Regions from separate parts of the Tumebacillus lipolyticus genome, predicted to be linked through region 1. Evidence: riboswitches for the same ligand, from Rfam matches in the RefSeq annotation. Region 1 holds a riboswitch; each other region holds the start of a gene.

What was found. Region 1 has a riboswitch for S-adenosylmethionine ahead of ACFSOY_RS05015 (methionine ABC transporter ATP-binding protein). Riboswitches for the same ligand answer to the same signal wherever they lie in the genome.
Region 2: linked by a shared signal. The riboswitch ahead of metH (methionine synthase) and the one ahead of ACFSOY_RS05015 (methionine ABC transporter ATP-binding protein) in region 1 are both predicted to bind S-adenosylmethionine.
Region 3: linked by a shared signal. The riboswitch ahead of ACFSOY_RS01710 (trans-sulfuration enzyme family protein) and the one ahead of ACFSOY_RS05015 (methionine ABC transporter ATP-binding protein) in region 1 are both predicted to bind S-adenosylmethionine.

The regions. Positions count from the first base shown of each region.
Region 1 covers NZ_JBHUIO010000002.1:1,371,349-1,375,749, reverse strand. The annotation lists tRNA gene ACFSOY_RS05035 (tRNA-Met) at 1-69, shown strand, start outside; tRNA gene ACFSOY_RS05030 (tRNA-Gly) at 171-245, shown strand; gene ACFSOY_RS05025 (hypothetical protein) at 409-1,146, shown strand; gene ACFSOY_RS05020 (YhcN/YlaJ family sporulation lipoprotein) at 1,295-2,236, opposite strand; SAM riboswitch class I at 2,475-2,590, shown strand; gene ACFSOY_RS05015 (methionine ABC transporter ATP-binding protein) at 2,711-3,742, shown strand; gene ACFSOY_RS05010 (methionine ABC transporter permease) at 3,742-4,401, shown strand, end outside.
Region 2 covers NZ_JBHUIO010000002.1:1,140,199-1,144,599, reverse strand. The annotation lists gene metH (methionine synthase) at 1-2,041, opposite strand, end outside; SAM riboswitch class I at 2,129-2,230, opposite strand; gene yunB (sporulation protein YunB) at 2,337-3,107, shown strand; gene ACFSOY_RS04415 (HD domain-containing protein) at 3,228-3,875, shown strand; gene ACFSOY_RS04410 (NifU family protein) at 4,068-4,301, shown strand; gene trxA (thioredoxin) at 4,330-4,401, shown strand, end outside.
Region 3 covers NZ_JBHUIO010000002.1:499,101-503,501, forward strand. The annotation lists gene ACFSOY_RS01705 (trans-sulfuration enzyme family protein) at 203-1,342, opposite strand; gene ACFSOY_RS01710 (trans-sulfuration enzyme family protein) at 1,361-2,536, opposite strand; SAM riboswitch class I at 2,610-2,722, opposite strand; gene ACFSOY_RS01715 (MFS transporter) at 2,860-4,143, shown strand; gene csaA (chaperone CsaA) at 4,241-4,401, opposite strand, start outside.

The DNA of each region.
Region 1 (4,401 bases):
TGGAGCAGTTGGCAGCTCGTCGGGCTCATAACCCGAAGGTCGCAGGTTCGAGTCCTGTCCCCGCAACCATTTAATTATGTGTCGCAACGTTGGACGCGGTGTATTGCAAAAAGGTAGTCCAACTAAGGGCGCGACGTCCTGTCGCAACGTTGGACGCATACATCCTGTATGCGGAAGTGGCTCAGGGGTAGAGCATCGCCTTGCCAAGGCGAGGGTCGCGGGTTCGAATCCCGTCTTCCGCTCCAATCGTCTTTTTGAACTCGATTCCTAGAATCGAGTTTTTTTATTTTCTACGGCTCATCCACTAGGACGCCACCGAGCGAGGCGAGATTGCTATCATTACCAACGTAGTTTGATCTCCGTGATCACATACTAGTTACGACTCTTTGTCAAAAGGGAGGAGATCAAATGGACGTTGTGATGAAGCCAGAACTGCGCACAATCGGTGGCGAGACAACGAGCATCTATTTCAACGGTGAGTGGGCAGGAGACCTGTATCTCATCTACAGGGAAGGTGACAGCATGACTGGCACGATTCAGATCGACACCCGCCGTGTGGATGAGGAGCAGCTGGAGCACGTCACCGACGAAGTGCGCACCTACATCCATCATCTCGGCTCCGCACTGAATGTCCAAGATAGCTCAGTCGTGATGATGTATGGGGATATTTCATCGATCGTGGAGATGGAGCCGATCGACATCGCAGATGAGGAAAATGCAGATCTGTTGTTAGACGAGGAAGACATTTACGAAGCGGAAGGCTTCGAAGAAGACTTCCAGATCACAGCAGCCGAAGAAGCTGACTTGCTCTACGATGATGATCAGGGATACATCATCGATGGTGCGCTTGCTGATGAGGAGCCTTTTCACCTGTCTGTCGTCTTTCAAGATGGCGAGCACACAAAATATCAGCTGCACGATGAAGAGCATCGCACGTATGGACTCGTCTCAGTTGACGAGATCGGCAGCAATGTGTCGGGGAGAGTCGACCTGTGGAGCGATATGGATGAGGATGAGACGACAGATGTTGCGCGATGCTTGGCGCGAGAGTTTTCGGAGACAGATGCGGAATGCATCTCCTTTACGATGAACTATCAAGATGAGCATGTCGGCGACTTTCAGCTGGAACGCCGTGATCTGATGTAGCCTTGTAGCTTTCCCGATATCGATCAAACCCTTTAACCTCTGCTCGTCGAGCAGAGGTTTTTCTGAGCAAAGGCAGCGGAAATGAAAAACGGCAAAGGCAAAGAAAAACCTCGTCCGCAGACGAGGTTCATCACTCTGATCATGCTTGCTAGCGCGTCACGTTGGTGACACCAGGTGCGGTGCCGCCTGTCGTTGGACCAGGAGTGCCCGGAGTGCCAGCGGTGCCGACTCCAGTTCCTCCGGTGGTGGGGAACATACGACGCAACATATCGCCAAGATCGCCAAGTCCACGGATCGGATGACCTGAGACTGTATCGCGAACAAACGCGTCCATCCGGTTATACAGCCCTGGGTTTGCCGACACGTAGACGGTCGTGATCGACGGGTTCGCCTGCTTGACAGCGGCGACGACACGCTGTTTCACATCGTTGGAAACATCAGACTGAGCCGGTGCGGTGTACGTGCCTGCCCGATTCAGATTCCGCGTCCCATCAGTCGCTCCCATGATGTTTGTCCCATAGTTGCTCGGAGTGGTAGGCGTTTGGGGCGTCAAGCCGCTCAATCCGATGTTGCGCCCATCGCCGTACGGTGTCACAGTGCCGCCGCGGATGTTGCGGTTCACGTCGTGCATCGTTTGATCGCGAGCTGCCATCGGCGGCATGTCACGGGTGAGCGTGCCGGCGCGGTTGCCGTCACCGCGCAAAGCGGTGCCTTGGTTGATACCGACATAGGCAACGTTGCCCGCAACCAGCACGTGAGCAGTGCGGATGCCAGGGATCGATTCCACCCGCGCTTTCAACGACTGGTCGGTGCGCATATTGCGGAAGGCAGCATCCTGTCGAGTGCGAGCATCATTGGTCAACACGTTCGGGCCTCGATCCGGCCCGATGTTGTCTCTGACCCCCAGGCGGTCTTGGTCATATGGGGTGTTGCGAACGCCGATTCTGTTGTTGTCCATAATACGGCCACCACGGTCCGTACTATAGCTGCCGACTCGATCTTTCACGTTCGGAGCAGCATTTGGCGTACAAGCAGCGAGCAGGGATGACGAGAGCAAAAGTACACCTGCGAGGGCAGTAAACTTTTTCAATGTGTCAGCCTCCTCAGCACGTCAGATTGGCGGAGATGTGATCAACCCGCGATTCTATTGTCACCGATCGATCTCCGCTCTACACGAAGCAAAGATTGGTGCAGGCAAAGGAAACTACCAAATGTGCAATACTTTTTCTCATAGGGTTGTTGACACCAGAAGAAACAACGTGCTATACTCCAATTCATAGTCCAGCACTAAACCAAGAATCCCGATCTGATAACTTAATACTTTCGTGCTTTCATCAAGAGAGGTGGAGGGTCTGGCCCTGTGAAACCCGGCAACCGTCAGTTCGTGTGGCAACGAGCTGAAATGGTGCCAATTCCTGCGAAACGTTGTTTCGGCAGATGAAAGATGCAAGAGTTGATCGCCTTGTGTCCTTCGTTTGCGGAAGGGCATTTTTTTATGACGTTTTTTATGACGTTTTTTATGAAAATGGTAAGAATTCTACGAAGACAGGAGGAGAGCGAGACCATGATCAAGTTGCAAAATCTTCGCAAGGACTACGTTGTAAACAAGAAAGCGGTCACCGCTCTCAAACGAATCGATATCACGATCGAACAGGGTGAAATATTTGGAGTGATCGGCCACAGCGGTGCGGGCAAATCCACTTTGATCCGCTGTATCAACCTGCTTGAACGCCCCACGCAAGGCTCTGTGATCATCGACGGAGTCGATCTGACCACGCTGAGCAAACGCGAGCTGCAAAAGGCGCGCCAAGACATCGGCATGATCTTCCAACATTTTAATCTGATCTCTTCGAGCACGATCTTTGAAAACGTAGCGTTTCCCCTTCGACTCGCCAAAAAGTCAAAAGCGGAAGTGGACAGCAGAGTGAATGAACTGCTGAAACTGGTCGGACTTTCCGAACATGCGAAAAAGTATCCGAGCCAGCTTTCAGGCGGGCAGAAGCAGCGCGTCGGGATTGCCAGAGCGCTGGCGAACGATCCAAAAGTTTTGCTCTGCGATGAAGCGACATCAGCGCTCGATCCGATGACGACGCAGTCGATCTTGCGCCTGCTGGCAGACATCAACCGGAAGACGGGCATCACCATCATCTTGATCACACACGAAATGCAGGTCATCCAGGAGATCTGTGATCGGGTGGCTGTCATCGACAATGGGGAGATCGTCGAAGCGGGCAAGGTGGCAGAAGTGTTTCTGCGGCCGCAACAGGAAATTACCCAAGAGTTTGTCGCGCAGGTCAGCCGCTTTGAATGGTCGGATGGGCTGCTCCGCCAAAATTTCTCTTCGCAAGCGACCGGAAAGGAGACGCGATGTATCGTGCGGGTGACGTTTCTGGGCGAAGTGACCTTCCAGCCGATCATGTTTGAGGTGTTACAGCGAGAGTCGGTCGCATTTAACATCCTGCATGGCACGATCTCGCGAATGAAAGATACCCCGTACGGACAGCTGGAGCTGGAGCTGAGCGGCATCAGGGCGGATGTTGACCGAGCTGTAGCGACGATGCAGGCGCGAGGGCTCGACGTGGAGGTGATCGGGTGATGGAGGCGCTATTGATCGAGCTGTTCCCCAATGTGGTATGGCCGGAGATCTGGAAAACGCTGCTCGAAACGCTGTACATGGTCGGGATCGCCACGCTGTTTACCGCGCTGATCGGTCTCCCGCTCGGAGTCTTGGTCTACCTGACCGCCCCAGGCCAGCTCCTGCACAATCGATTTGCCTATCAAGTGCTGTCTACGGTGATCAACGTTTTTCGTTCGATACCCTTTATCATCTTGCTGATCTTGATCATTCCGTTTACCAAACTGCTGGTCGGCACATCGATCGGCGTGTCAGCTGCGATTCCGCCGCTGGTGATCGGCACCGCCCCCTTTTTCGCGCGGCTTGTCGAAACTTCTCTGCGTGAAGTGGATCGGGGTGTGATCGAGATGGCCCAGTCGATGGGCGCTTCGACCTTGCAGATCATCACCCGGGTGTTGATCCCGGAAGCTCGACCGGGCATTCTCGCAGGCCTGACGATCACCTTGGTCACGCTGGTCGGCTACTCGGCGATGTCAGGCGCGATCGGCGGTGGAGGTCTCGGCGACCTCGCGCTTCGCTACGGCTATCAGCGCTTCCAAAACGATGTGACGATCGTCGCCACGATCATCATGATCCTGTTAGTTCAAGTGTTTCAGCTGTTCGGTGACAAGCTTGTCGCC
Region 2 (4,401 bases), 230 kb from region 1:
CGACGATCAGCTCGTTCAGGTTGAACAGCCGACCTACCTCTTCCATCCCCGTCATCAGCGGCCCGTTGATGATGTCGAGCGGCGCATAGGTGGCGAGCGCCGCTTCGAGGTCTGGGATCAGCCCCTCTTTGCTCCCCTCCACCACGTAGTTGGCCAGCCGCTCTTCAAGCGTCATCGTGGAGACGGCGACGGTCGTCGTCACCTTTTTCTCGCGGTAGAACGCGGTGAAGCGGGCCAATTTCTCATCGTCGATCTGGAAGAGCAACTCCTCAGACATCTTGCGCTCTTCTTCCGGGATCGAGGCGTAGCGCTCCAGCTTCTCGGAGTTGACGATCGCATAGTCGAGCCCCGCCTTGGTGCAGTGATAGAGGAACACCGCGTTCAGCACTTCGCGGCCGGCGCCCGGCAAGCCGAAAGAAACGTTGGAGACCCCGAGGATCGTCTGACATTCGGGCAGCGCTTCTTTGATCAGGCGAATGCCCTCGATCGTCTCGGGGGCGGACCCGATGTACTGCTCATCGCCAGTGCCGCAGGGGAAGACCAGCGGGTCGAAGATCAGATCTTGAGGATTCATTCCGTATTTGCCGACCAGCAGATCGTAGGAGCGCTTGGCCACTTCCAGCTTGCGTTCGCGAGTGACCGCCATGCCCTGCTCGTCGATCGTGCCGACGACCACAGCGGCGCCATAGCGCTTGATCAACGGAACGACCTCGGCAAACTTCTCTTCGCCATCCTCTAGGTTGATCGAGTTGAGGATCGCTTTGCCTTGCACATGTTTGAGCGCCAGATCGAAGACGGTCGGATCGGTCGAGTCGATCATCAGCGGCGTCTTGATCTTTTTGGTTACGAAGTTGAGGAACGACTCCATGTCCTGATGCTCGTCTCTGTCCGGGTCCTGCAGACAGACGTCGATCACGTGAGCACCTTTCTTCACCTGGGCGCGGGCAACCTCGGACGCTTCCTCATATTTGCCTTCGACGATCAGGTTGCGAAACTTGCGCGAGCCGAGCACGTTGGTTCGCTCGCCGACGATCAGCGGACGGTTGTCCGGCTCGACAAACACCGTCTCGATGCCGGAGACGGCAGGCGCGTGCGACTGTTGCGCGGTGCGCGGGGTCACGGTGCTCAACTCTTCGTGAAGCGCGCGGATGTGGGCGGGCGTGGTGCCACAACAGCCCCCGGCGATGTTCAGCCAGCCCTTTTCCGCAAAGCCGCGCAGCTTTTTGGCCAACCCTTGCGGCGTCTCATGGTAGTGACCGTCCTCGTCGGGCAGCCCGGCGTTCGGATAGCAGGAGACGGCACACTGGGCGAGCTCCGACAGGGAGCGCAGATGATCGCGCATAAACTCCGGTCCGGTCGCGCAGTTCAGGCCGATCGAGATCGGGCGCAGGTGCTCCAAGGAGATGTAGAACGATTCGATGTTCTGCCCGGCGAGCGTCGTGCCCATCGGCTCGATCGTGCCGGAGATCATCACCGGAAGTTCCTGCCCGAGCTCCTCGAAGGCGCGGCGCACGCCGATGCTGGCCGCCTTGACGTTCAGCGTGTCCTGGATCGTCTCCAAGAGCAGCACGTCTGCGCCCGCCTCCACCAGCGCTCGCGCCTGTTGATAATAGGTCGCGACCAACTCGTCGAACGTGACCCCTCCGGTCACCGACAGCGACTTGGTCGTCGGACCGATCGCGCCGGCCACATAGCGCGGCCATTCTGGTGTCGAGTAGTTGGCGACCGCCGCTCTGGCGAGTCGAACAGCCTCGCGGTTGATCTCGTCCGTCTTGGCGGCGAGATCGTATTCGGCCAGCACGAGCGAGGTAGCGCCGAACGTGTTGGTCTCGATGATGTCGGCGCCCGCTTCTAAGTATGCTTCATGAATTTTCTGAATCACATCGGGACGCGTCAGGACGAGATTCTCGTTGCACCCGTCTAATTCGTCGCCGCCAAAGTCGTCGGGGGTCAAGTTTTCCTGCTGTAGCATCGTTCCCATCGCTCCATCGAGGATGAGGATCTTGCGGGTGAGTTGGGTCTGTATCGGCACTGAGCTCATACTGGTGGTTCCTCCTCTGATTCGGGCATAAAAAAACCTCTTCTCGGCTGCCAAGAAGAGGGTAGTGTACGTTTTCCTACGAGTCCTCTCTTATCTGCCAAAGCGAATTGCTTTGCTGGAATTAGCACCTGATCAAAAAGGTTGCCGAGGCTTCACAGGGCCAGTTCCCTCCGCCTCTCTGGATAAGAGTTCCTTATGTTGTTGGACTGATACTATCACCTTTGAAAGGGATGTGTCAATGGATTGTTTGATGATCGTCCGCATAGAGATGAGTACGAGGAGAGGAGGAAGCGGGATGGCGATGAAGATCAGAGGTGCGAAGAAGCGACTCAACTGGCGCTTGATCCTGTTCTCCCTGCTCGTCCTGTTCGTGTTCTTCATCTTGCAGAGCATCTATTTTGTGGAGCACAACCTGCGTCCCACCTTTATCAAAGTGGCGGAGGAGAACTCGCGGCACATCGCGACAGAGGCGATCAACAACTCGATCGTCGAGCGGATCTCCGAGGAGACGAACTACAGCAAGCTGATCGATTTGAAGACGAATAGCGGCGGCAAGGTGACGGCCGGATACTTTAATATGGTCGAAGCGTCGCGCATTCAAAACGAAGTGACGAAAAGCATTCAGGGCGTCTTGCAGAACCTGCAGGAGAAAAAGATGTACATCCCGGTCGGGCAGGCGGTCGGCTCGCCCTTTCTGTCCCAGTTTGGCCCAGACATCCCGGTGACGATCGAGCCGGTCGGCAACGTCAAGTCGGAGATCGGATGGGAGACGAAGGAGGAGGGGATCAACCAGACGGTGCACATCCTCTATCTTGATATCGATGTCCATACGTCGGTGATCGTCCCGTTTGCGACCACCCCGTCAGAAGTGCGGACGAAAGTGCCGATCGCCTATCTCTTTTTGGTCGGCGATGTGCCGCAGATGGTGTTTAACGCCAAAGGGGAGACGGTCGGTTCCACCACGTCGAGCCAGCAGATGCCGCTGCCGTCGATCACCCTGCCCAAGCTGAAAGATGAGGAGGGGGAAGGAGACAAGGACGCGGAGGCGAGCGGGGAGGGGGAATGACCGCTGTCGTTCTTCGGCGGCAGTGAATGTTGCACCCTGCACAAAAACTGGTAAACTGGTAGCGGAGAGCGCTCGCGATCGGAGACGAAATCACAGCAGACGCACGCAGGAGGAAGAGCGATGAAGCAAAGAGAGATCATCTTAGCAGCCGAGCGGTATGTGCAGGAAGAATTGGGGCAGGATAGCTCAGGTCATGATTACTGGCATATCTATCGAGTGTGGCAGACGGCCAAAAAAATTGGCGAAGCGGAGGGTGCCGACCTTTTGGTCGTCGAGTTGGCGGCGCTCCTGCACGACATCGCCGATGAGAAGCTGAACGAGAGCGAAGCGGTCGGATTGGCCAAGGTGCGGGGATGGCTGGCGCGACAGGGCGCAGACGAAGCGGTGATCGAGCACGTGATGGAGATCATCTCGACGATGTCGTTCAAAGGGGGCGACCGTTCAGGCATGCGCACGCTGGAAGGTGCGGTCGTGCAGGATGCGGATCGTCTCGATGCGCTCGGGGCGGTCGGAATCGCCCGCACGTTCGCCTATTCGGGGGCAAAGGGACAGCTGGCGCACGATCCGCATCTGAAGCCGCGCACCGCCATGACCCGCGAGGAGTACCGCAAGGGCAAGTCGACCGCGATCAACCATTTTTATGAAAAGCTGCTCAAGCTCAAAGAGCTGATGAACACGCCGTATGCCAAGCGGATGGCGGAGGGGCGACATCAGGTGATGGAAGCTTTCTTGGAACAATTTTATGAGGAATGGGAAGGAAAACGGTGAACAATCGCGTTCGGTGCGAATAGAATAGAAAAAGAGATGTAACACAGGTCACATACAATCCTTCCCACGTTTTCTATACTAGGGTAAAATAAAAACAAGGTGCGGCGCATCGAATGAGCGGTATTTCTTCCGCCTATACTAGTTGCGTATGCACAGAATGACAATTGGAAGAACGAAATGGAGGCATTCACGATGGAAGATCTTCGCACACGCGTTCAAGAAGCACTCGACAAGATTCGCCCAGGTCTGCAAGCGGACGGCGGCGATGCTGAACTGGTTGAAGTAGACGGTGAGACTGGCATCGCGCAAATCCGCATGACTGGCGCTTGCGGCGGTTGCCCGATGAGCACGATGACCCTGAAGATGGGCATCGAGCGCACGATCCGCGCATCTGTTCCTGAGATCAGAGAAGTAGTCGCAGTATAATTTCCTTTTTGTACGGAGGTATGAACCCATGGCATCTGAAGCAATCTTGACGATCACCGATGCAAACTTTGAACAGTCGATCAAGGATTCGGAAACTCCG
Region 3 (4,401 bases), 870 kb from region 1:
CGTTCTCCCCCTTTGGCTGGATTCGCAGATTAGTTTGCCCAGAACTTACACCGCGGATGCTCTCGATGTGCAAAGGCATCCTAACCTACGCTTCGCAGATGTCAGGATGCCTCATCGATAGTTTACTTCAATTCAACTGAAATTTCCACAGAATGATCAAATCATTTTGACAATATGGACAAATGGCGCTTTTTTTGATCGTTTAACCGTTTTGTAACGCCTGTTCCAGATCGGCGATGATGTCTTCCGGATCTTCCAAGCCGACCGATAGGCGCAGCAGACCGTCTGAGATTCCTCGCTTGTGGCGCTCCTCTTTCGGCATCCCCGAGTGTGACATCGTTGCCGGATAGGACAGGATGCTCTCCACCCCGCCGAGCGAGACTGCCACGAGCGGAAGTTTTACCGCCCGCATCAGCCTTTTGGCCCGCTCTTCAGTTCCCAGATCGAACGACAGCACCGCACCCGAGCGGCTCGACTGCTCCAGATGCACACCATGCCCTTTGTGCGCGGCAAGCCCGGGATAGTACACTTTCGCCACCTCTTCTCGGTTCGCCAGCCAGCGCGCCACAAGCTCAGCGCCATCGCAAGAAGCGTCCATGCGCACTTTTAATGTTTTGATCCCCCGCTGCAGCAAGAAGCAATCCTGCGGGCCAAGCACAGCGCCAAACGAGTTTTGCAACTGCTTCAGTCGGTGTCCCAGCGCTTGATCTTTCGTGACCGCAAGCCCTGCAACGACGTCCGAATGTCCGCCGAGGAACTTGGTTGCGCTGTGCACCACCACGTCGATGCCATGATCGAGCGGACGCTGTAGATACGGGGTCTGGAACGTGTTGTCCACGATCGTCAGCAGCCCGTGCTCCTTGGCCAGCTTCGCCGCTCCGGCCAGATCGGTGATCTGCAGCAGTGGGTTGGAAGGCGTTTCTAAGAGCAATCCTTTCGTGTTCGGTCGGATCGCTGCCCGAATGTTCTCCAGGTCGGTCACATCGACAAAGGTGGTCTCGATCCCCAGCCGGTTGAGCACGGTCGTCAAGATCCGAAACGTCCCACCGTAGATGTCGTCGGTCGCGATCAGATGATCGCCTGCCGAAAAGAGCAGCAGCGCGGTGGAGATCGCCGCCATGCCAGAGGCGAATGCAAAGCCTCGCGTTCCCCCTTCGAGCGTTGCGATCGTCCGCTCCAGCGCCTCGCGCGTCGGATTGCCTGAGCGGGCGTACTCATACGGTTGCGCCTGGTCGACATCCTCTTGATGAAAGGTCGATGCTTGGTAGATCGGCACAGCTGATGCGCCTGTCGTTCGATCGATCTCATTGCCCGTATGCAACAGACGGGTCGCAAATGACAGCTCTTGGTTCTCCTTCAATTAGACCAACTCCCCTTCCTGTTCTGCGATCTCGCGCTCCGAAGCTTCAAACGCTCGTGCGAGGTCCTCGATCAGATCGCGATCGTGCTCGATGCCGACCGACAGTCGCAAGAGCGAATCGGTCACACCTAAGCTGTTGCGAATCTCCTCTGGCACATCGAAATGCGTCTGCCTGGCCGGGTAGGTGATCAGCGACTCCACGCCGCCCAAAGACTCGGCGAAAGCGATCAGATCAAGATGTCGCAACAGCGGTTCGACCAGCCGTTCGGATACCAGTTCGAACGACAGCATCCCGCCGTATCCTTCCGCTTGGGAGATGTGCACCTCCCGCCCCTGATGAGCGGCAAGGCCCGGGTAGTAGACTTTTTTCACCAGAGGATGCCCATCGAGCCACTCGGCCAGAACTTGCGCGTTTTGCTGATGTCGCTCCATGCGCAGCGCGAGCGTCTTCATCCCTCTCATCAGCAGCCACGCGTCCTGCGGACCGAGCGTTGCACCGATCGAGTTTTGCAAAAAGTAGATTCGCTCCGCCAACTCCTCTTCGCGCGCGACCGCAACACCTGCCAGCACATCGTTGTGCCCGCCCAAATATTTGGTCGCACTGTGCACCACCACATCGGCGCCCAGCGTGAGCGGGCGCTGCAGATAGGGCGTCATAAACGTGTTGTCCACGATCGTGATCAACCCGTACCCTTTTGCCCATCCGATCACCTCGCGCAGATCGGTGATCCGCATCGTCGGATTGGTCGGGGTCTCGATGAAGATCGCTCGCGTATTTTCCTGCCGTGCGGCTGCCACCTCGGTCAGATCTTCTGTGTTGACAAACGTCGTCGTGATGCCTTGACGCGGTAAGATCTGTTCCAGCAGTCGATAGGTCCCCCCGTACAGATCATGGGAGACGAGCAGATGGTCGCCCTGACCGAACAGCCCGAGCACGCCTGCGATCGCCGCCATCCCCGAGCCGTAGGCAAACCCTCTCACCCCGCACTCCAGGGTGGCGATCGCATCTTCGAGCGTCTGACGGGTCGGGTTTTTCGTACGCGTATAATCAAATCCGGTGCTCTCGCCAAGCCGCGGGTGACGATAGGTCGTCGAATGATAGATCGGTGTCGAGATCGCCCCGGTCACATCTTGCTTATTGTTGCCGATTTGCGCTAAACAGGTATCCAAATGCATGCGAATTCCTCCTGAATGTAAAAAGACCTCTCCCGAGTCGAGAAAGGTCTTTGGAATCCACAAAGAGCGCTTTCTCTCATCTGCCAGATCGCTCTCGCAATCTGTTGGAATTGGCACCGTGCACAAAAATCGTGTCGGTTGCCGTGGCATCATCGGGCCAGTCCCTCCGCCTACTCTTGATAAGAGAATCTTTTCTTTTTAGTTTGAATGATCTAAACATACCGCCTGCATCTGCTGTTGTCAAGCATAATATTGTCACTCATAGCTGGTCAAGACGGTAGCAAACTAATGCTGATTCGATCTGACTCTCAAGGAGTGACACCATGACTGCGACCCAATCGAAACATGCGATCCGCTTCTGGCCGCTCTTCGCGCTGGCAACCGTGCCGTTGATCATGGTGCTAGGCAACTCGATGCTCATCCCCATCCTGCCACAGATGCAGCAGGAGATCGGGATTTCCAAATTTCAAGCTTCGCTCGTCGTCACCCTGTTCTCCGTTCCCGCAGGCGTGATCATCCCTCTCGCCGGCTTTCTGTCCGATCATTTCTCCCGCAAAATCGTCATCGTCCCCTCGTTGCTCCTTTACGGAGCGGGCGGCATCATCGCCGGCCTCGCAGCTTGGCTGATCGACAAACCGTACGCGGTGATCATGGTCGGGCGCGTGCTGCAGGGGATCGGAGCGGCAGGAACGGCGCCGATCGCGATGGCGCTCGCCGGCGACATTTGGAGCGGCGCTGCTCGTTCGAAGTCGCTCGGCCTGATCGAAGCGGCCAACGGGTTCGGCAAGGTGGTCTCCCCAATCCTCGGCTCTCTGCTCGCTTTGCTCGTCTGGTATGCGGCGTTTTTCGCCTTTCCGCTGATCTGTCTCCTCTCGGCAGCTCTTGTCTACTTTTTGGTCAAAGAGCCGAAGAAACAAGGTCGATCACAATCGTTTCGCGCCTATGTAGGCTCGTTAAAAAAGATCTTTCAAAAACAGGCCAAGTGGTTGCTCACCGCCTATTTTGCCGGTGCGCTCGCCCTGTTCATCCTGTTTGGTGTGCTCTTTTATATCGCCCAGCTCCTCGAAGAAACCTACAAGGTTGCCGATCTGCTGCGCGGTGCGATCCTCGCGATCCCACTCTTGGCGATGTGCACCGTCTCCTACGTGACCGGAACGAAGATCAAGAAGAACATTCAGCTGATGAGGATCTTGATCCTGGTCGGGTTGACGTTGATCGGAGCACCGCTCGCTGTGGCCGCCTTTTTTAAAAATCCATACGTGTCGCTCGGGCTGCTGGTGATCACAGGCGTGGGCACCGGTCTTGTGCTCCCCTGCTTAAACACGCTGATCACCTCCGCTGTCCAACAGGCGGAGCGCGGTGCGGTCACCTCTTTGTATGGCAGTGTGCGCTTTTTAGGAGTTGCAGCTGGCCCACCGATCTTCGGAGCGCTGATGGATACGCCAAAGCTGATGTTTCTGATCATGGCAGGGCTCGCAGCCCTTGCGGTCGTGCTGGCCTTCTTTCTGCTCAAGCTCGAACAGGGGGGCGGCGGTTCCGATCCGCGGCGCTATGAAAAGATCGAACAGGAGCGAAAGCTTTTGACGCGGATGAAAGCGCGGGCGTAATCAAAAGTGTTGCATCCAGACAGAGATCCTCGGCGATCCCTACCGCTCAAACACAGACAGAAACCCTTCAGAGCAATGTCTGAAGGGTTTCTACACGCTAGGCGATCGGTGTACCATTTTGAATCGGTTCATCTGGCCGCAAGAGCACCACATCCCCCTCTTCTGGCACACCGCCGATCACCAAAACTTCAGATTTGAAACCGGCAATGCGCCGAGCGGGAAAATTGACGACTGCGATCACCTGTCTGCCGATCAGCT